Regions from separate parts of the Pseudomonas protegens genome, predicted to be linked through region 2. Evidence: predicted binding sites of a transcription regulator. Region 2 holds the regulator's gene; each other region holds the start of a gene.

The links. Region 2 encodes FliA, which starts transcription of late flagellar genes. Its sites were predicted from a motif close to CTAAAGTTTNNNNNNNNNNNGCCGNTAA; they were not measured.
Region 1: a site for FliA is predicted at 1,284-1,311, ahead of GGI48_RS29895 (methyl-accepting chemotaxis protein). Genes of this name have one in related genera too.
Region 3: a site for FliA is predicted at 1,862-1,889, ahead of GGI48_RS16050 (methyl-accepting chemotaxis protein). Genes of this name have one in related genera too.
Region 4: a site for FliA is predicted at 1,854-1,881, ahead of flgM (flagellar biosynthesis anti-sigma factor FlgM). Genes of this name have one in related genera too.

Annotation. Positions count from the first base shown of each region.
Region 1 is NZ_CP060201.1:6,482,922-6,488,094, reverse strand. It holds gene GGI48_RS29905 (DUF1294 domain-containing protein) at 1-316, opposite strand, end outside; gene GGI48_RS29900 (undecaprenyl-diphosphate phosphatase) at 313-1,143, opposite strand; gene GGI48_RS29895 (methyl-accepting chemotaxis protein) at 1,439-3,073, shown strand; gene pnuC (nicotinamide riboside transporter PnuC) at 3,162-3,725, shown strand; gene GGI48_RS29885 (AAA family ATPase) at 3,722-4,246, shown strand; gene GGI48_RS29880 (hypothetical protein) at 4,576-5,019, shown strand; gene GGI48_RS29875 (hypothetical protein) at 5,021-5,173, shown strand, end outside.
Region 2 is NZ_CP060201.1:1,368,749-1,373,921, forward strand. It holds gene GGI48_RS06420 (chemotaxis protein CheA) at 1-1,340, opposite strand, end outside; gene GGI48_RS06425 (protein phosphatase CheZ) at 1,353-2,141, opposite strand; gene GGI48_RS06430 (chemotaxis response regulator CheY) at 2,172-2,543, opposite strand; gene fliA (RNA polymerase sigma factor FliA) at 2,709-3,449, opposite strand; gene fleN (flagellar synthesis regulator FleN) at 3,446-4,276, opposite strand; gene flhF (flagellar biosynthesis protein FlhF) at 4,395-5,173, opposite strand, start outside.
Region 3 is NZ_CP060201.1:3,480,620-3,485,792, forward strand. It holds gene GGI48_RS16040 (NorM family multidrug efflux MATE transporter) at 1-731, opposite strand, end outside; gene GGI48_RS16045 (LysR substrate-binding domain-containing protein) at 891-1,811, shown strand; gene GGI48_RS16050 (methyl-accepting chemotaxis protein) at 2,005-3,981, shown strand; gene GGI48_RS16055 (ABC transporter six-transmembrane domain-containing protein) at 4,008-5,021, opposite strand; gene GGI48_RS16060 (TetR/AcrR family transcriptional regulator) at 5,048-5,173, shown strand, end outside.
Region 4 is NZ_CP060201.1:5,044,850-5,050,022, forward strand. It holds gene GGI48_RS23515 (MFS transporter) at 1-80, shown strand, start outside; gene GGI48_RS23520 (flagellar brake protein) at 139-885, opposite strand; gene GGI48_RS23525 (flagella synthesis protein FlgN) at 982-1,449, opposite strand; gene flgM (flagellar biosynthesis anti-sigma factor FlgM) at 1,498-1,815, opposite strand; gene flgA (flagellar basal body P-ring formation chaperone FlgA) at 1,967-2,728, opposite strand; gene GGI48_RS23540 (chemotaxis protein CheV) at 2,804-3,736, shown strand; gene cheR (protein-glutamate O-methyltransferase CheR) at 3,781-4,608, shown strand; gene flgB (flagellar basal body rod protein FlgB) at 4,859-5,173, shown strand, end outside.

The sequences.
Region 1 (5,173 bases), 1.7 Mb from region 2:
TCTTGTGCCGCAGCAGTTGCTGGGCCAGCAAGGCCCCGGGCCAGCCGCCGGCCAGCTCCAGGGCGTGCAGCACATTCTCCGGCGTGCGCTGCCCCTCTGCCCTGGCCCGGCGCTTGTCGTGCCAATACAGCAGGAAGGTCAACAGGCTGACGGCGCCATAGGCGACCAGGGGGATGATCGAAATTGCTCGCCACCACAGGGACAACGAGCCGAACAATGGCAATGCGCACAGCAGGACAAATACCAGCAACTTGAGCTTCAGGTGGTGGATACGCGCGCCACTGCCGACGCGCGCTTCGCTACGGCCCGTCGTCACGATTTGGCCGCCGTCCAGTCGACCCAGCCGAACTGCCAGGTCGCCAGAATCAACAGGCCGAAGGCGATGCGGTACCAGGCGAACGCCGCGTAGCTGTGGCTGGCAATGAACTTCAGCAGGCCCTTGACCGCGATCATGGCGAAGATGAAGGCGGTGACGAAGCCGATGGCGAACACCGGAACATCATCGGGCTGGAACAGGTGCCGGTACTTGTAGCCCGAATACACCGCAGCCCCGACCATGGTGGGCATGGCCAGGAAGAACGAAAACTCGGTGGCGGTCTTGCGCGACAGGCCGAACAGCAGCCCGCCGATGATGGTCGAGCCGGAGCGCGAAGTCCCCGGGATCATTGCCAGGCACTGGGCACAACCGACTTTCAGTGCGTCCTTCCAGGTGATCTCGTCCACGCTTTCGGCGTGCACCCGATGCTCGCGCCGCTCGGCCCAGAGCATGATGACCCCGCCGATCACCAGGGCCGTGGCCACAGTGATGGGGTTGAACAGGTAGGCATGGATCAGGTCGGCGAAGATCACCCCCAGCACCACCGCCGGGAGGAAGGCGATCAGCAGGTTGACCGTGAAGCGCTGGGCCTTGGGCTGGCTCGGCAGGCCGATCACCACCTCGAGGATCTTGCGTCGAAACTCCCAGACCACGGCCAGGATCGCTCCCAGCTGAATGATGATGTTGAAGGCCATCGCCCGCTCGCCACCGAAGTCGAGCAGGTCAGCGACAATAATCTGGTGTCCGGTACTGCTGATGGGCAAGAACTCGGTCAAGCCTTCGACAATCCCGAGTATCAATGCCTGTGCGGCGCTCCAAAAATCCATCAATCCCCCAATAAGGCGATGCTCCAGGCATGCCTCTTTTTTAAGTAGTCGACTCAGTCACTGCGCTTGGCGCGGGTGAAATTTCCCCGGCCGCCAGTTCAACACAAGCCCATGAAAATTCTGTGAAAAAGGCAGAAAGGTTCAGGTTTTGCGCGAAAGCGCCGAAATCCTAGCAGACAGGCGCAAAATACACCGCGATGTTATTGGACTTCCGTAGGGTAGGCGCTCGAAGGCCGGCGTGCTTGGATGCTCACGGCCTTTTATGACAAGTACAAGAATCAGGAGTGACCGGATGATGAATAGCTTGCGCAAGATGTCCATCAGTCAGCGTTTGTGGCTGATCCTGATCGTGGCGGTGCTGACCCTGGTGACCCTGGGCGTGATGATGCTCGGGCAGATTCACCGCGACCTGTACCAGGCCAAGGCACAGAAAACCCAGCATGTGGTGCAGACCGCCGCCGGGGTGCTCAATTACTACCAGGGCCTGGAAGCCGCCGGCAGCCTGAGCCGCGAACAGGCACAGCAACAGGCGCTGCAAACCATCCGCGGGTTGCGCTACAACCAGAACGACTACTTCTGGATCAACGACCTGACGCCGGTGATGATCATGCACCCGGCCAACCCCAAGCTCGACGGACAGAACCTGGCGGCGGTCAAGGACCCGGACGGCTTCCAGGTGTTCAACGAAATGGTCGCCCTGGCCAAGGCCAAGGGCGCCGGCATGGTGGATTACCGCTGGCCCAAGCCCGGGGCCGAGCAGCCGGTACAAAAGACCTCCTATATACAGCTGTTCCAGCCCTGGGGCTGGATCATCGGTTCCGGGGTGTACATCGACGACCTGCAACAGGAGTTCTATGCCCAGGTCCTGCAGGCCTCTTCCATTGGCCTGGTGATTGCGCTGCTGATGACCGCCCTGGTGGTGCTGATCGTGCGCAGCATCGTCAACCCGCTGCGCGAAACGGTGCACGCCATGGCCAACATCGCCAGCGGCGAAAGCGACCTGACCCGGCGCCTGGATACCCACGGCCAGGACGAAGTCACCGAGCTGGCCCGGCACTTCAATGGCTTTACCGCCAAGTTGCGCGGGGTGGTGACCCAGTTGCAGTCCAGCGCCGCCGCGCTGGCGCAGTCCTCCAGCGAGCTGGGCAGCAACGCCAGCGAGGCCCAGGAGCGCAGTCAGCAGCAGTCCCAGCAGATGGAACAGGTGGCCGCGGCCATCAGCCAGGTCACCAGCGGCGTGCAGGATGTGGCCAGGAACGCCGAACACGCGGCCAGCGAAGTGCGCGAAGCCGAAGCCCAGGCCCGGCAGGGCCAGCTCAACATCGACGGCAGCCTGCAGCAGATCGATCAGTTGTCCACGACCATCGACCAGGCCGTGGAAGTGATCCGCACCCTGGCGACGGAAAGCACCCAGATCGGCACCGTGCTGGAGGTGATCCGCTCCATCGCCGAGCAGACCAACCTGCTGGCCCTGAACGCCGCCATCGAAGCCGCCCGGGCCGGGGAACAGGGCCGGGGCTTTGCCGTGGTGGCCGACGAAGTGCGCCTGCTGGCCCAGCGTACCCAGCAGTCCACCGCGGAAATCCAGGGCATGATCGAACGTCTGCAGAGTCACTCCGAAGCCGCGGTCAAGGTCATCGGCGACAGCAGCCGGGCCTCGCAGTCGACCATCGAACAGGCCGGGCTGGCCGGCACCAGCCTCAACGCCATCGGCCAGGTCCTGCGCACCCTCAACGAACTGAACGCCTCGATCGCCAGCGCCACCCTGCAACAGGCCCATGTGGTGGAGGACATCAACCACAACGTCGGTCAGGCGGCGGGCCTGTCCCAGGGCACGGCGCTGGCCGCCCAGCATTCCAGCGCCGCCAGCCGGCACCTCAAGGAGCTCTCGGAACAGCTCAACGGCCTGCTGCGCCAGTTCCGCGTCTAGTCGCCACCGCTTGCGCGGCTCCGGGCTAACGTCCGGGGCCGACTCTGGGTACAATCCGCCCCCTCCTCCACTTCCCCAAGGAACCGCCATGTCCGGGCTTGAACTGTTTGCCGCTGCGCTAGGCGTGATCGCCGTCTGGCTGACGGTCAAGCAGAACCCCTGGTGCTGGCCCATCGGCCTGGTCATGGTGCTGCTCTACAGCTGGATCTTCTACGAGGTCAAACTCTATTCCGACATGCTCCTGCAGGTGGTCTACGCCGTGTTGCAGCTCTATGGCTGGTGGCAGTGGACCCGGGGCGGCGATCAGCATCAAGGGCGTCCGGTCAGCCAGTTGCGAACCGCCGGCCTGCTCCAGGGCCTGGCCCTGGGCGCGCTGGGCAGCCTGTTGCTGGGGGCGGCCATGGCCCACTGGACCGACGCCGCGCAACCCTGGCTCGACGCCGCCCTGACCGCCTTCAGCCTGGTGGCCCAGTGGTGGATGGCGCAAAAGCGCGTGCAGTGCTGGCCGTTATGGATTGCCGTGGACGTGATCTTCGTCGGCCTGTTCCTCTACAAGGCGCTGTACCTGACCGCCGCCCTCTACGCCCTGTTCACCCTGCTGGCGGTCCAGGGCTGGCGCACCTGGCGTGCCGACCCGGCCCTGCAATCGTGAAGGTGCTGGTCCTCACCGGCCCCGAATCCAGCGGCAAGAGCTGGCTGGCGGCCGAGCTGCAAGCGCATTTTGGCGGCCTCCAGGTGGGCGAGTACGTGCGTCACTTCATCGAAGAGGAACGCCGCGACACCTGCCTGGCTGACATCCCCACGATCGCCCGCGGCCAGTTGGCCTGGGAGGATCAGGCGCGCTCGCAGCAGCCGGCCCTGCTGATCCTCGATACGCACCTGTTGAGCAACCTGCTGTGGAGCCAGACCCTGTTCGGCGATTGCCCGGCCTGGCTGGAGCCGCAACTGCTGGCCCGCCACTACGACCTGCACCTGCTGCTATCGCCGGAGGATGTGGACTGGAGCGATGACGGTCAGCGCTGCCAGCCGCAACTGGCGCAGCGCCTGGCCTTCTTTGCCGATACCCGGCAATGGCTGGAGCGCCATGGGCAAGCCTATCGGGTGATTCGCGGGGACTGGCAGGCGCGCCGGCAACAGGCCTTTGCCGAGGTCCGGCAACTGCTGCAGGACTGATCCGGCAACGCTGGCCGGGCGCCAGAGTGTCCATTTCTGAAACACCCGGCGGCGGGTCAGGCCGCTAATTAAGGGGCCTGCGCCACGCGCGGGTAAAACTGTTAAGTCACTGATACACCCCCGCAGCAACCCCTGTTCCAGAGCATTTGCAAGGTTATGGCTAGTGGCCGCTATGGCGAACTGTCTCAAGCATGAAACAGTCAGGCCGCCAAACGCCGGGACGTATTCGCAAGCCATTGAATCGACAAGACAAATCAAAAGCGGCACGGCTTCTGCTCTCTCCCTGTCAACGCTGACTAGGGCCAGCACTGAGAAGAAGGAATGCCGCCGTGGGGACTCTGAAGCAAGGTTTCACCCGCCTACTGCTGATCGGCTGTGCCGTCAGCGCGGTGCACTGCCTTCCGGTCCTGGCGGCAGGCGATGGCCAGATCGTTCTGGAACGCCAGGTGCATCCGACCCCTGCCGGTCGCCCCCTGAATCTTGATCCCAACCCGACCACGGTCAACGCCAATCCGTCGGGGCCGGTCACCGGCACACTCAACAACGAAATGAGCGACAGCGAGTTCGCCGGGATCAACAGCGGCTCGCTGGTTCGCGGCGCCGTGATGCCCAACGGCAGCGGGGTCGCCGGCCTCAATGTGGTGACCAACCCCAATGGCCTGCCCGGCATGAGCGCTGGTCACGGTGGCGGCTCCGGGTCGTCGATCTCCGGGTCGATCAACCGCTCCATCAGCTCCGGCATGGCGCCATTGAGCAACATTGGAGGCCATTGAGATGAAGCCCTCACTGCTCTTTCTCGCCCTGCTGGCCTGCACTTCGGCCATGGCCGATAGCGCCACTCAGGTCCAGGACACCGCGACCCTGATCAACTCCGGCTCGAGCTACACCGGCAACCTCAACGTCAACCAGGCCGCCGGCGACCAGCAA
Region 2 (5,173 bases):
CGAACCAGGCGCGGGAAGCGCCCGAAGACCTTCTTGATCGGCTGCATGCGGGTCTTCATCACCGCGGTCTGCAGGTCGGCGGTCACCACGTCCAGGTTGGACACCGCCTTGGACATGGCTTCGTCGCCGCTGTTCAGGCCCAGGCGCACCAGACGGTTACGCACCAGCACCAGCTCGCCCACCATGTTCATGATTTCGTCCAGGCGCGCGGTATCGACCCGCACCGTGGTTTCCGCTTCGCTGGCCGGTTTTTCTGCCGGCGGCGCCGCGGCGGCACGAGCCGGTGCCGGCGCTGCAGCCGCTGCCGCAGCCGGTTTTGGCGCCTCGGCCTTGGCTTCGGGCTTCTTGGCCACGGGTTTGGCGACGGCGGCGCTGGTTGCCGCAGCCGGTGCCGCGGCAACTGCCGCTGCCGGTTTGGCCGCACCCGGAGCTTCAGAGAACTTGCCCTTGCCGTGCAGCTCATCGAGCAGGGATTCGAATTCGTGATCGGTGATCAGATCGCTACCGGCTGCGGCGGCGCTGGGCGCCTGCGCGGCAGGCACGGCGGCCACTGCCGACTCCAGTGCGTCCACGGCAAAGTTGCCCTTGCCATGCAACTGGTCCAGCAGCGCTTCGAACTCGTCATCGGTGATTTCGTCGCCCGCCGCGGCAGCGCCAGCGGCAGCAGGAGGTGCTGCGGGAGCTACGGCATCGGGAGCGAACTGCCCCTTGCCATGCAACTGGTCCAGCAGGGACTCGAACTCGGCGTCGGTGATCTCGTCGCTGGCGGGCTCGCCCTCGGCCGCCGGCGCGGCAGCAGGTGCGGCTTCGGCGTCGGCCTTGGCGGCATTCAGCGAATCGAGCAAGAGTTCGAATTCGTTATCGGTGATATCCCCTGACGGGGCCTCAGGCTCAGGCTCGACAGCAACTTCGGCCACTTCTTCGACCACCGGCGCTGCAGGCTCGGCACCGGCAGGTTCGGCCAGACGCGCCAAGGCGGCCAGCAGTTCCGGTGTCGCGGCAGTGATTTCGCTGCGCTCACGGACCTGGCTGAACATGCCGTTCACCGCGTCCAGCGCCTCGAGCACCACGTCCATCAGCTCCGAATCGACCCGTCGCTCACCCTTGCGCAGGATGTCGAAGACGTTCTCGGCGATGTGGCAGCACTCCACCAGCTCATTGAGCTGGAGGAAGCCGGCGCCCCCTTTAACAGTGTGAAAACCGCGAAAAATTGCATTGAGCAGGTCCGCATCATCCGGTCGGCTTTCCAGCTCGACCAGTTGTTCGGACAGTTGCTCTAGAATCTCGCCGGCCTCAACCAGGAAATCCTGAAGGATCTCTTCATCGGCGCCGAAGCTCATTAATGGGTGCTCCTAGAATCCAAGGCTGGAAAGCAAATCGTCTACATCGTCCTGACCGGACACAACGTCTTCCCGTTTATCGGCATGAATCTGCGGACCTTCACCCTTGGCGAGATGTTTTTGCGGATCTTTTTCCGCGAGGATCGATTCACGGTCATGTTCGATACCGGCGAAACGATCGACCTGACTGGCCATCAAGACAAGTTTGAGCAGATTGCTTTCGACTTCCGTGACCAACTGGGTCACACGCTTGATCACCTGACCGGTCAGGTCCTGGTAATCCTGCGCCAGCAGAATGTCGTTGAGGTGGCCGGAAACGGTACGGGTTTCCTGCTCGCTGCGCGTCAGGAAACTGTCGACCCGGCGCGCCAGTTCGCGAAACTCTTCAGCACCGACCTCGCGCCGCATGAAGCGCCCCCAATCTGCGCTCAGGGCCTGGGCTTCAGTGCTCAGGCCATTGACCAGCGGGGTGCTGCTCTCTACCAGGTCCATGGTGCGGTTGGCGGCGGCTTCCGTGAGCCGGACCACATAGGACAGGCGCTCAGTGGCATCCGTGATCTGTGAAACTTCCTCGGCTTGCGGCATGTGCGGGTCAATCTGGAAATTGACGATCGCGCTATGCAGCTCGCGGGTGAGCTTGCCCACTTCCTGATACAGGCCGCGGTCACGGGTCTGATTGAGCTCATGGATCAATTGCACCGCTTCGCCGAACTTGCCCTTTTCCAGGCTTTCGACCAGTTCCAGCGCATGTTTTTTCAGGGTCGACTCAAAGTCGCCCAGTGAAGATTCGTTATGCTCCATAGCTCCCCCGTGGCGGAATGGCTACGTACATCAACCGATGCGTTCGAAGATCTTTTCGATCTTCTCTTTCAACGCCTGAGCCGTGAATGGTTTGACTACATAGCCGTTAACGCCGGCCTGGGCCGCTTCGATGATCTGCTCGCGCTTGGCTTCCGCAGTCACCATCAACACCGGCAGGTGCTTGAGCTTTTCATCGGCACGCACGTGGCGCAGCAGGTCGATCCCGGTCATGCCCGGCATGTTCCAGTCCGTTACCAGAAAGTCGATGCTCCCGCTGTTGAGTACCGGAATGGCGGTAGTGCCATCGTCGGCCTCGACCGTGTTGGTGAAACCCAGATCACGCAACAGGTTTTTTATGATCCGCCGCATCGTTGAAAAGTCATCAACGATGAGGATTTTCATGTTCTTGTCCAATTCGACCTCCAAGCAGTCTTAAACGCATCCAGCACCTGAACGCGCCATTCAATCAATTCGGCATAACACACAACGACTGCATGGAGCACATACTGCAAGACCGGCGCAGCGCTTGCCTTACCGGTCCCGATCGCAGTGTCCCCACACTGCCTGTCAGCGCGCTCGCCACTCCCCCAAACGCCCCCGCAAACGGGCCGCGCACTGGCTGTGTAACTGGCTGACCCGCGATTCGCTGACCCCCAGGACCTCACCGATTTCCTTGAGATTCAGTTCTTCGTCGTAGTACAGCGCCAACACCAGTCGCTCGCGCTCCGGCAAATTGGCAATCGCATCCGCCAAGGCGGCCTGGAAGCGTTCATCCTCCAGGTCCCGTGACGGCTCGAGATGAGCACTGGCGCCATCCTCATGCAGCCCTTCATGTTCGCCGTCCTGCAACAGGTCGTCGAAACTGAACAGGCGGCTGCCCAGGGTGTCGTTCAAAATCCCGTAATAATCGTCGAGACTCAATTGAAGTTCGGCCGCAACTTCGTGATCTTTAGCGTCACGACCGGTTTTAGCTTCAATTGCACGAATGGCATCACTGACCATGCGTGTATTACGGTGCACCGAACGCGGTGCCCAGTCGCCTTTGCGAACCTCGTCGAGCATCGCCCCGCGGATACGGATACCCGCATAGGTTTCGAAACTCGCCCCCTTGCTCGCGTCGTACTTGGTCGACACTTCGAGCAAACCGATCATCCCGGCCTGAATCAGGTCTTCCACCTGAACACTGGCCGGCAACCGCGCCAGCAGGTGATAGGCAATACGCTTGACCAGGGGCGCGTAGCGCTCGATCAATTCATATTGGCTGTCACGCGCGGACTTCTTGTAGAGGTTGTAGCCGCTGGCAGTCATAGCACCGGTCCCGCTGTTTGATGCACTAGGCGCTCGACAAAAAACTCCAGATGCCCGCGTGGGTTCGCCGGCAACGGCCAGGTATCGACTTTTTGCGCGATGGCCTTGAACGCCAATGCACACTTCGAACGAGGAAAGGCTTCATAGACCGCACGCTGCTTTTGCACGGCCTTGCGCACGCTTTCGTCGTAGGGAACTGCGCCGACGTATTGTAAGGCCACGTCCAGAAAGCGATCCGTGACCTTGGTCAATTTTGCAAACAGGTTGCGCCCTTCCTGAGGGCTTTGGGCCATGTTGGCCAGGACCCGGAAACGGTTCATGCCGTAGTCACGGTTGAGCAACTTGATCAGCGCATAGGCGTCGGTGATCGAAGTCGGTTCGTCGCAGACCACCAGCAACACTTCCTGGGCCGCGCGGACAAAACTGACTACCGAGTCACCAATACCCGCAGCAGTATCGATCACCAGCACATCGAGGTTGTCGCCGATGTCGCTGAAGGCCTGGATCAGGCCGGCGTGCTGGGCGGGACTCAGGTGCACCATGCTCTGGGTGCCGGAGGCGGCCGGGACGATACGGATACCGCCAGGACCCTGGAGCAGCACATCGCGCAACTCACAGCGCCCTTCGATGACATCCGCCAGGGTGCGTTTGGGTGTCAGGCCCAACAGGACATCGACGTTGGCCAGTCCCAAGTCGGCATCCAGCAGCAAGACCCGCCGGCCGAGCTCAGCCAGAGCCAGGGACAAGTTCACTGACACATTAGTCTTGCCGACGCCACCCTTGCCGCCGGTCACCGCAATCACCTGTACGGGATGCATGCTGCCCATGTTCTTTCTTTACCTTGTCTTACTTAGACGGGGCCACATAACTGGCTGCGCGTTCACCGTTGGAACAATGCATGGCAGACCATCGATGTAGATACACTGCAATCTATTCATGTCTAACTCAGCCGACCCGCTTGGTCGGGCTGTGATAGAGATCAGCGAACATGTCGGCCATGGCTTCTTCGCTGGGTTCTTCCTGCATCTGCACGCTCACGGCGCGGCTCACCAGTTGATGCCGGCGAGGCAGGTGCAAATCGTCAGGAATCCGCGGGCCATCGGTCAGATAGGCAACCGGCAATTCATGACTGATGGCCAGGCTCAAGACCTCGCCAAGACTGGCTGTTTCATCCAGTTTAGTCAGGATGCAGCCGGCCAGACCGCAGCGCTTGTAGCTGTGGTAGGCGGCGGTCAGCACCTGCTTCTGGCTGGTGGTCGCCAGCACCAGATAGTTCTTCGCGCGGATCCCGCGACCGGCCAGGCTCTCCAACTGCATGCGCAATGCCGGGTCGCTGGCCTGCAGGCCGGCGGTGTCGATCAACACCACGCGCTTGCGCAGCAGCGGATCCAGGGCCTGGGCCAGGGACTGGCCAGGATCGACATGGGTCACCGAGACATTGAGGATGCGCCCCAGGGTCTTGAGCTGCTCCTGGGCACCGATACGGAAGCTGTCCATGCTGACCAGAGCAATGTTCTGTGCGCCGTACTTGAGTACATAGCGCGCGGCCAGCTTGGCCAGGGTGGTGGTCTTGCCCATGCCGGCGGGGCCGACCATGGCAATCACGCCCCCTTCTTCCAGAGGCTCGACTTCCGGCGTGAGGATCATCCGCGCCAGGTGCGCCAGCAGCATGCGCCAGGCCTGGCGCGGCTCATCGATATCGGTGATCAGTGCCAGCAGATCAC
Region 3 (5,173 bases), 2.1 Mb from region 2:
GGCAGGCCCAGGCGCCACAGTTCCCGCAGATAGTGGGTGTTCAGCCGGGCCAGGCCCTGGCGCAACGGGTACGCGGCGTAGGCTGGATGGCGCTTGATGTGCCAGGCCAGGGCCAGGGCCATGCAGTTGGCGACGATGGCGGTCACCAGGCCGATGCCCATCAGGCCGAGTTTCGGCAGGCCGAACATGCCGGTGATCAATGCATAGTTGAGCAGGAAGTTGGCCACCGTCCCCGCCAGGCTGATGACCATCACCGGCGTCGCCCGGCCGATGGCGCTGGTAAAGCCGCGCAGGGCCATGAAGCTCAGGTAGCCGGGCAGGGCGAATGGCAGGATCAGCAGGAACTGGCCGGCCGCCTCGACGTTGCTGGGGGTCTGGCCGAACAGCAACAACAGCGGTTTGAGGTTCCACAGCAGCAGGCCGGCGACCAGGGCCATGATCCAGGCCAGCCACAGCCCGGCCTGGGTCAGACGCGCAGCACCTTCGATGTCGCCGGCGCCCTGACGAATCGCCACCAGGGTGCCTACCGCGGCAATCACGCCGATGCAGAAAATCGAGACGAAGGAATAGCTGGCCGCTCCCAGGCCACCGCCAGCCAGGGCTTGCGGGCTGAGGCGGGCCATCATCAGGGTGTCGGTGAGGACCATCAGCATGTGTGCCAGCTGGGAGGCGATCAGCGGCCCCGCTAGCCGCAGGATGGCCCAGAGTTCGGTGCGTGCTGGATGCTGCATGGTCATCAGGCTCGATTCTTCAAAAGTCGGTAAGAGCGCTGATTCTCGGCGCTCGCAGCGCATAGCACAAAAGGATAAAAATACTCGCTGGCATGATAAAAACTCATGCGAAGCCCTTTCCTGCCCGCGTGGCGCCCTGGTGTTGTCCGGAGTCCATCCATGTCTCGTCGTCTGCCTCCCCTGTATGCCCTGCGCGCCTTTGAAGCGGCGGCCCGCCACAGCTCGTTCACCCGTGCCGCCGAAGAACTGTCGATTACCCAGAGCGCCGTCAGCCGGCATATCCGCACCCTGGAGGAACACTTCGCCTGCCGACTGTTCCAGCGCAGCGGGCGCAACCTGCAACTGACCGAGGCGGCGCGCCTGCTGTTGCCGGGCATTCGCGAAGGTTTCGGCGCGCTGGAGCGGGCCTGCAATACCCTGCGGGCCGAAGACGGCATCCTGCGCATGAAGGCGCCCTCGACCCTGACCATGCGCTGGTTGCTGGCGCGCCTCAGCCGCTTTCGCCACCTGCAGCCGGGCAATGAGGTACAGCTCACCAGTGCCTGGATGGACGTGGATTCGGTGGATTTCAACCAGGAGCCCTTCGACTGCGCGGTGCTGCTGAGCAATGGCCACTTTCCTCCGGACTGGGAAGCCAGCTACCTGTTCCCCGAGCTGCTGATCCCGGTGGGGGCGCCGAACCTGCTCAACGACCAGCCCTGGGACGTGGCGCGGCTGGCCGCCACCGAACTCTTGCACCCCACCCCGGACCGCCGTGACTGGCGCAGCTGGCTGGAGCATATGGGCCTGACCGACCAGGTATCGCTCAAGGGCGGGCAGGTGTTCGACACCCTGGAACTGGGGATGATCGCGGCGGCGCGGGGGTATGGCGTATCCATGGGCGATTTGCTGATGGTGGCCGAAGATGTGGCCCAGGGCCGCCTGAGCCTGCCCTGGCCGACAGCGGTGGCCAGTGGCCTGAACTACTACCTGGTCTGGCCCAAGACCCGGCCCGGAGGGGAACGGTTGCGGCGCCTCAGCGATTTTCTCCAGGGCGAGGTCCAGGCCATGCAACTGCCCGAGGTAGAGCGCTTCGGCTGAAACGATGCAGTGCCCGGCCGGCGGGCGCGCGCGGATATCCTTGCAAGGCGCTCAAGTATTTGCGGGCGCCGCCGAATCCATGGGTTATGGAACCAGCGTTCAGGAAGGTCCTAAATTACTAAAAATCCTAGAATTATTACCGCCGAGCGTGCTGACCAATCAGGATGATCCGCCTTCTCGGCAAGGAGCCATCATGTCCCAACCCCGTGCCCGCATAGCCTCCCAGCTAGGGCTTGCCCTCGCCCTGATACTTGCCCTGGTCATCAGTGGCAGCACCCTGTTTGCCCTGCGCTCCCTGGACTCGGCGAACCTCGATACCCGGGAAGAACACCTGGCCAGCGAGGCGCGGTTGTTGGCGGACCAGCTCAACACCTTCCACGGCAGCCTGCGCGAGAGCACCCAGCGCCTCAGTGGCCTGTTCGAAAACCGTTTCAGCAGCGGCCTGAGTCTGCATCCCGAGCAGCCGGTGAATGTGGCCGGAGTGCAGACCCCGGGCCTGCACCTGGGGGACGTGGTGCTGAACAACAACTTCGAGGAAGTGGACGAGTTCAAGCAGATGACCGCCGGGGTGGCGACCCTGTTCGTGCGCAGCGGCGACGATTTCATCCGGGTCAGCACCTCCTTGAGCAAGCAGGACGGCAGCCGGGCCATCGGCACCTTGCTCGACCATGGCCACCCGGCCTACCAGAAGCTCATGGCGGGCCAGGGTTATGTCGGCCGCGCCGTGCTCTTCGAACGCTTCTACATGACCCAGTACACCCCGGTCTTGGCTCGCGACGGCAAGGTCATCGCCGTGCTGTTCGTCGGTTTCGACTACACCGATGCGCAGAATGCCCAGTTCGCCAATCTCAAGCGTTTCCGCATTGGCCAGAGCGGCTCCCTGGCCTTGCTTGATGAGCAGAACAAGTGGCTGGTGCCACCGGCCGGCGTGCAGGCGCTGGAGCCGGCGGCGCAGATCATGGCGGCGGCCGCCAAGGAACCGGGCAAGGGGCGTTTCTGGAGTGACCAGGGCGAGGACTTCTACAGCCTGGCGGTGCCGTTCGAGGGCGGCCCCTGGTCGGTGGTGGCCAGCATGCCCAAGGCGGAGATCCGCGCGGTGACCTGGAGCGTGGGGATTCGCCTGGTGATCGGCAGCCTGCTGGCGATGCTGCTGGCGGTGGGGGCCACGGTCTGGCTGCTGCGCAGCAAGCTGGCGCCCTTGGGCGATCTGGTGCGCCAGGCCCAGGCCCTGGGCGGCGGCGACCTGAGCGCGCGGCTGAATGTCTCCAGCCATGACGAAATCGGCCAGCTGGCCCGCAGTTTCAACCAGATGGGCGAAGCCCTGTCGACCATGGTCGAGCACATTCGCCGTTCCGCCGCCGAGGTCAATGGCCGCGCCCAGGCCTTGTCAGGCCTGTCCAGCGGCGCCTATGAAGGGATGGAGCAACAGTCCGGCGAGATCACCAGCATGGCCGGGGCGGTGGAGGAGTTCAGCGCCACTTCGCTGAATATTGCCGACAACATGGGCAGCACCCAGCGTCTGGCCCAGGACAACGCCCAGCAGACCCACATCGGCCGCGAGTCCATGGAACAGGCATCGGCGTCCCTGGAGCAGATTGCCGGGGCCCTCAACAGCACGGCCACGGTGATCAATACCCTGGGCCAGCGTTCCCAGGAGATTGGCGGGATTGTCGGGGTGATCACCGCGATTGCCGATCAGACCAACCTGCTGGCCCTCAACGCCGCCATCGAGGCCGCGCGTGCCGGCGAGCAGGGGCGCGGGTTTGCCGTGGTCGCCGATGAGGTGCGCAACCTGGCGTCGCGCACCCGCGAGGCCACCGATGAAATCTCGCAGATGATCAACAGCATCCAGCAGGAAACCGGCAACGCCATCGAAACCATGGAGCAGGGCAACCGCTTGATGCAGGAAGGCTTGTCGCGCAACGCCAACGTCGCCTCGGCCCTGGCCCTGATCGACGAGCAGAGCCGCAGCGCCGGCGAGCAGTTCGCCGCCATCACCACCGCGACTCAGGAACAGAGCAGCACCGCCACGGTGCTCAGCAGCAATCTGCAGAGCATTGCCCAGGCCAACAGCGAGCAGCGTGAAGTGGTGTCCAACCTGGCACTCACCGCCCGTGAGCTGGAAACCCTGGCCGCGGACTTGCGCCGGGAAGTCGACCGCTTCCGCTGATCCGGCCCAGTCGACGGCCGCGAGGCTCAGTGAGGCGCGGTCGACTCAGCCAGGCCCGGATCGACGCGCTTGCCGATATCCCGCAGGCGCGCCAGCTGGTCGACCATGGTGGGCGCCTCATCGACGCTGCTGACGAAGGTCCACAGGTAAGTCATCACCGCATACACGTGGCCGGCCTTGACCTCGGGCGCCAGCGCCAGCTGGCTGATGGCGATGACGAACAGCAGCGCCGCCACCGCGCCAAGGAACAGATAGGCTGCCGCTTCCCGGTCCGAGAGGCCGATGCGCAGCCGCGACAGCAGGCGATAGTGGCGCTGTAGCGAGACGGCGCCGACCTTGGCCACCAGGCCGATTTCCTTTTCCAGCCGGTCGTTCAGGCGTTCGTGCAGTTGCTGGTTACGCCGGGCAAAACGCGGCAGCAGGGTCACGCACAGCAACAGCGCCGTGAGGCAGGCGAGGCCGATCCAGGGTTCGATCACCAGCAGCATCACCGCCGCCCCGACGATCGACACCAGGGCCGTGGCGATGGTCGGCACGTGCTTTTCGAAGAAATCGACGAATTCCCGGGCCAGCACTACCCGCGCCGCGGCGGTGGACGTGTCTTGTTGTTGCAGGCGCTGGTTGAGGATCACCGGCACCGCAAGGTCGGCGTAGATGCGGGTGAATGTGCGGGTGTCGACCGCCCGCCGTGCCGCCCCTACCACCCAGAAACCCAGCACCACCAGGGCGTAGATCAGCGCATGGGCGGCGTCGCCGCGCAGGATCGAGTCCACGGCGAAGCCGGCGAACAGCGGATAGGCCAGCAGCAGGGCGTTCTCCAGGGCCACCAGGGACAAGGTGCCGAACAGCTTGCCCGGGTAGGCCCTGGCTATGGCCTTGAGGGTCTGGCCGGCGGACTGTTGGCCGATTTTCTGCGTTGGATCCACGACGGTGAGTGGGCTGACGGCGGGCATGAGTGCACCACAAGAATGATTGGGGTTAGTATTGAGCGACTGCTCAATTATCTTTGAGCGATCGCTCAAAATGCAAGCGCCGTCCATCCCGGCGCCAAGAGGCCCGATTGCCCATGTCGCGTAACGACCGTAAAGACCAGATCATCCAGGCCGCCCTGGAATTATTTCGCAGCAAGGGTTTCGCCGAGGTTTCCACCCGGGACCTGGCCGAGCATGCCGGCCTGTCCCGCAGCCACGTC
Region 4 (5,173 bases), 3.1 Mb from region 2:
AGCCCGATACGCCGCAAGCTTCGGATGAGGTGCCGCCCGAGGAGTGTGCTCGGGATCACCTGAGCGGGGCCAGGCCCTAGAAACGCAAAACGGGCAGTTGCCGCAAGGCACTGCCCGTTTTCATGGGTGTCTGTTGAATCAGAGGTCGTCTTTGTCGAAGCGCCGTGCTTCGCGCTGCAGCTGATAGACGAAGCGCTCTACCTGGCGCTGGACCAGGCCGCTCATGTTATGAAAGCGCACGCCGGCAAAGGTGGTGTCGATGCGTTCTTCGTGATGCAGGTAACGCAGTTCGACCGGGGCGGTCATGTTGCCGAAGGGCAGGGCAGCAATGAAGCGTTCGTACACCTGACCCAGTTGCAGGCGCGAGGAAATATCACCATCGAAGCGCAGTTTGCAGCCGGTGGCGGAGATATCCAGCAGCTTGCCGGTCAGCGGGGATTTGAGTTTTTCGCCGCTCAGTTCGATATCCACCAACTGCGCCAGTTTCAGTGCGGCACGGAAAGCGTTGCGGCGCTGGTGGTAAACCACTTCGTCCGGCAGCGTGGTGCGGTAGCAGCGGCCGCCATTGGAATCGTCTAGGGTCGGAGTGCCATTGCTGTCCCAGGCGATGCGCACGCCTTCATGAAAGCCTTCAACACGAAATGGCTCGCCTGCCAGCAGGAAGCGCTCACCGTCGCGGGGAATCATTTCATCGAGAGCAATCATGTTGCTGTCGCGGTCCACTTCCACCAGATAGCTCTGGAAACGCTGGCTGCGCTCATGGAAAGTGATGATCAGCGGGTCGTGGCTCTCTTGCAGCAACCGCAAGTTGGAGGAAATTTCCAACGCAGTGGTGAACACCTTGGGTGGCTGCGGAGCATCTTCCGCGTTTGAGGCGTTGAACACGGTTCATCAATCTCCAGACAAAATACAACTACACGCAGGAGCTGGCATTCTGCCAGCATGTTTCACGGCTTGGTAGCACGCGCTCATTTTTGGAGTTTAAGCCTGACTGAGTGGGCGGGGCTTCGCAAGCATAGAGGTAGAGCCGCGGGCGTCATAAAGGGCTGGGGGTTCGCCGCCGTTGAGGATTTTCAACTGGTTGGCAGTGGTGGCCTGCTGAATCTGGATCGAGCGGCCATTGAGTTCATTGGTGGCCTGGCAGTCGGCGAGCAGTTGGGTCAGCAGGCTGCCCTGTTCAAGCAACTGATCGCCCACACTCGAGTGACTGGCCAGTTGTTCGAGGCCGGCACGATTGGTTGGCAGGTTCAGGCTGGCGAGGATCTCTGTACGTTTGCGGCCATGCTGTTCCAGCAAAATGACCAGGGCCTGCTTCTGCGCCAGAATATCCTCCAGCAGCGGCATATCACGGCCGTGCAGGGCTACGGATTCGGCTCTGAGCAGTTCCAGCAGTTGTTGCGCTGGAGCAAGGTCATCGTTGATCAGTTGCAGTAGATTGGTGTCGTGCATGGCTGGCCTTGGGGATTAAGCGTCCAAAAGCCTGGCGCAAGCCTGGGGCTAGCGCTGGGCTTCGAAGTTGAGCAGTTTGCTGGCTACACGGTTGCTGTCGACCTTGTAGCTGCCATCGGCAATGGCTTGCTTCAACTCGGCCACCCGGGCCTTGTCGACAGCAGGCTGATCGCGCAGCTTGTCGGTGATTTTCTGCAACTGTTGAGCCTCATTGCTGAGGTGTACCGATTCCCCGCTTTTGCTGGTCTCGGCTGCAGTTGCCGGCGGCGCGGACGTGCCGGCATCGCCGGTTTCCTTGCTGGTGCCGGTACGCGTACTGCCTGTCAGTAAAGGGGAGCTGTTTAAACGGCTGAAGTCGATGACCATGATGAAGAAAACCTCTGGGTATTTGGACGCTTGCCATGTTTTCGGCCATACCCTGAAAAACTTTAGGCTCGATTGTCGATAAGCCAACGCAGGTATCTGCGACCTTTGATTGGCCACAGTTTAGGGAACGACCGGGTCGAGCGCCAGTTATCTACATGGCCACTTCCACTTGGCCAGGGGCGGTGACGCGAGCCTTGATCACCCGTTGCGAGTTCAGGTTCTTGACCCGAATCTGCTCGCTCATGCCGCCGTTGGACAGTGCTTCCCCCGGCATTCGTACATTCAAGGTGCCGCTGCGTGCCGAGATCACTACGTGATCGCCTTTGCGCACCACCTCTGCCTGCTCCAGATGACCCAGGGTAATCAGTTGGTCGGCGACCATTGGTCGGACAAGTTTCTGACCAATGGCCTGATCCACCGAGGTCAGGTAGCCCTGATTGCTCTGGCTGATGTCCCGTTCGCGCAGCACGACGTCTTCGGGCTCAATGATGCCGGCGCGCTTGAGTGGCCGTGAGCTGGTAACCACTTCGCGGAACAGTTTGACCTGCGCCGGGACGAACACGGTCCAGGGCGAGCCGCCTTCGCAGCGCACCTTGACCGTGACCCTGCCCAGTGGCTGGGCAGGGCTTTCCAGGCTCGCTGTCAATTCCTTGTCGCACGCCGGCATGCGCATACGGGGATCCAGTTGGTTGACCTGAATTTCGTAGCGTCCTTCCGTTTGACTGGTAGCCAGGTAGTCTTCTACCGTGAATTCAAGAAACCCTTGAGTGACGCCGATAAGCAGATCAGGCAGGGTGACCGAATCAGCAACGGCAGGGCCGCCAGGGTTTAAGATACACAAGGCCGACAGCCCGCAGAGCAATGTGCGGTAGGGGGATGTCAGGCGTCGGGAAAATGTCGTTTTGGCGTTCATAACAGTTAAAAAGCAAGCGCCGTGCCGTTTAGCAATGAGCGTGCGTCGGATCTTAAAGCTTTGGGGAGTCTGGGCATGGCTGGTGTAATGGATTCGGTAAACCAGCGCACGCAATTGGTTGGGCAGAATCGCCTGGAACTGCTGCTGTTCCGTCTGGACGGTGAGCAGCTCTACGGGATCAACGTCTTCAAGGTTCGCGAGGTGCTGCAATGCCCCAAGCTGACCCTGATGCCCAAATCCAATCCTGTGGTGTGCGGTGTCGCGAATATTCGAGGGGCGACCATTCCGATCCTGGATCTGGCAATGGCCACCGGTGCTGGTGGACTGAAGGATCAGAGCAGCCCGTTTGTGATCATCACTGAGTACAACACCAAGACCCAAGGGTTTCTGGTGCGCTCGGTGGAACGCATCGTCAATATGAACTGGGAAGAAATTCATCCGCCACCCAAGGGGACCGGTCGCGATCACTACCTGACCGCGGTGACCCGGGTGGACAACCAGTTAGTCGAAATCATCGACGTGGAAAAGATATTGGCGGAAGTTGCGCCGACCTCGGAGTCGATTTCGGCGGGCGTGGTGGATCTTGAAACCCAGCACAAGGCCGTTTCCCTGCGAGTGCTGACCGTCGACGATTCGTCGGTGGCGCGCAAACAGGTTACCCGCTGCCTGCAGACGGTGGGGGTCGAAGTCGTGGCGTTGAATGATGGCCGGCAAGCGTTGGATTACCTGCGCAAGCTGGTGGATGAGGGCAAGAAGCCGGAAGAGGAGTTCCTCATGATGATTTCCGACATCGAGATGCCCGAAATGGACGGTTACACCCTCACGGCCGAGATACGTAACGATCCACGCATGCAAAAGCTGCATATCATCCTGCATACTTCGTTGTCAGGGGTGTTCAATCAGGCGATGGTGAAGAAGGTCGGTGCCGATGACTTCCTTGCCAAGTTCCGTCCTGATGACCTGGCTTCCCGGGTAGTTGACCGGATCAAAGCAGCAGACCACAGCTGAGGGTATCAGCCCTTGGCGGACATTAGATTTAAGAGGCGGCAGCATTGTCTACGGGTAATTTGGATTTTGAACAGTTCCGGGTCTTCCTGGAAAAAGCCTGTGGTATTTTGCTCGGGGAAAATAAGCAATATCTCGTCTCGAGCCGTCTCAACAAACTGATGGAGCAGCAAGGTCTCAAAACCTTGGGTGAGCTGGTTCAGCGGATTCAGACCCAGCCGCGCAGCGGATTGCGCGAGATGGTGGTGGACGCGATGACCACCAACGAAACCTTGTGGTTTCGTGACACCTATCCCTTCGAAGTGTTGAAGAACAAGGTGCTTCCCGAAGCGATCAAGGCCAGCCCCAACCAGCGTTTGCGGATCTGGTCGGCGGCTTGCTCGTCAGGGCAGGAACCCTATTCGTTGTCGATGTCCATCGACGAGTTCGAGCGCAGCAACATGGGCCAGTTGAAGATGGGGGTGCAGATCGTTGCCACCGACCTGTCCGGAACCATGCTCAACAACTGCAAGACCGGCGAATATGACAGCCTGGCAATTGGGCGTGGCCTTTCTGCCGAGCGCCTGCAGCGTTATTTCGATCCCAAGGGGCCGGGACGCTGGGTGGTCAAGGCACCGATCAAGAGTCGAGTGGAGTTTCGCTCGTTCAACCTGCTGGACAGCTATGCCAGTCTGGGCAAGTTCGATGTCGTGTTTTGCCGCAATGTGCTGATCTACTTCTCGGCCGAGGTCAAGAAGGACATCCTGATGCGCATTCATAGCACTCTGAAACCTGGCGGTTATCTGTTTCTGGGGGCTTCCGAAGCGCTCAATGGCCTGCCGGACCATTATCAGATGGTGCAATGCAGTCCGGGGATCATCTACCAGGCGAAGTGATCGACAGTTGCAACAATGAAAAGGAGGCCATAGGGCCTCCTTTTTTGTACGCGTCAGTTTCTTGCACGCAGTGGCAAATGCGGCAGGACCCTTGCCGCTTTGTCGGCGATTCGCGGAAGGCCATTGCCGCTTTTCTGGCATTGCCGGCTTGCCGCTGTCGGCAAAGCCTTGATTTACGGGGCTTCAGGACTTGGCACGTAGCTTGCTATATCCAGATTACGAAAAATCAGGTCACCCAAAGGTTTCCGACATGAGCATCAGCTTCGATAAAGCGCTCGGTATCCACGAACAGGCTCTTGGCTTTCGCGCCAAGCGCGCCGAAGTGCTGGCCAACAACATCGCCAACGCCGACACCCCGAACTACAAGGCTCGGGATCTGGACTTTTCCGCCGTGCTCGCCGAGCAGAATGAAAAGGTCAAGAACGGCACCTTCGCGTTGAACATGACCAATACCCGGCACATCGAAGCCCAGGGCCTGAGCAGTGGCGACGAGTCGCTGCTGTATCGGACCCCGATGCAGCCTTCGATCGACCAGAACACCGTGGACGCCCAGCTGGAGCAATCG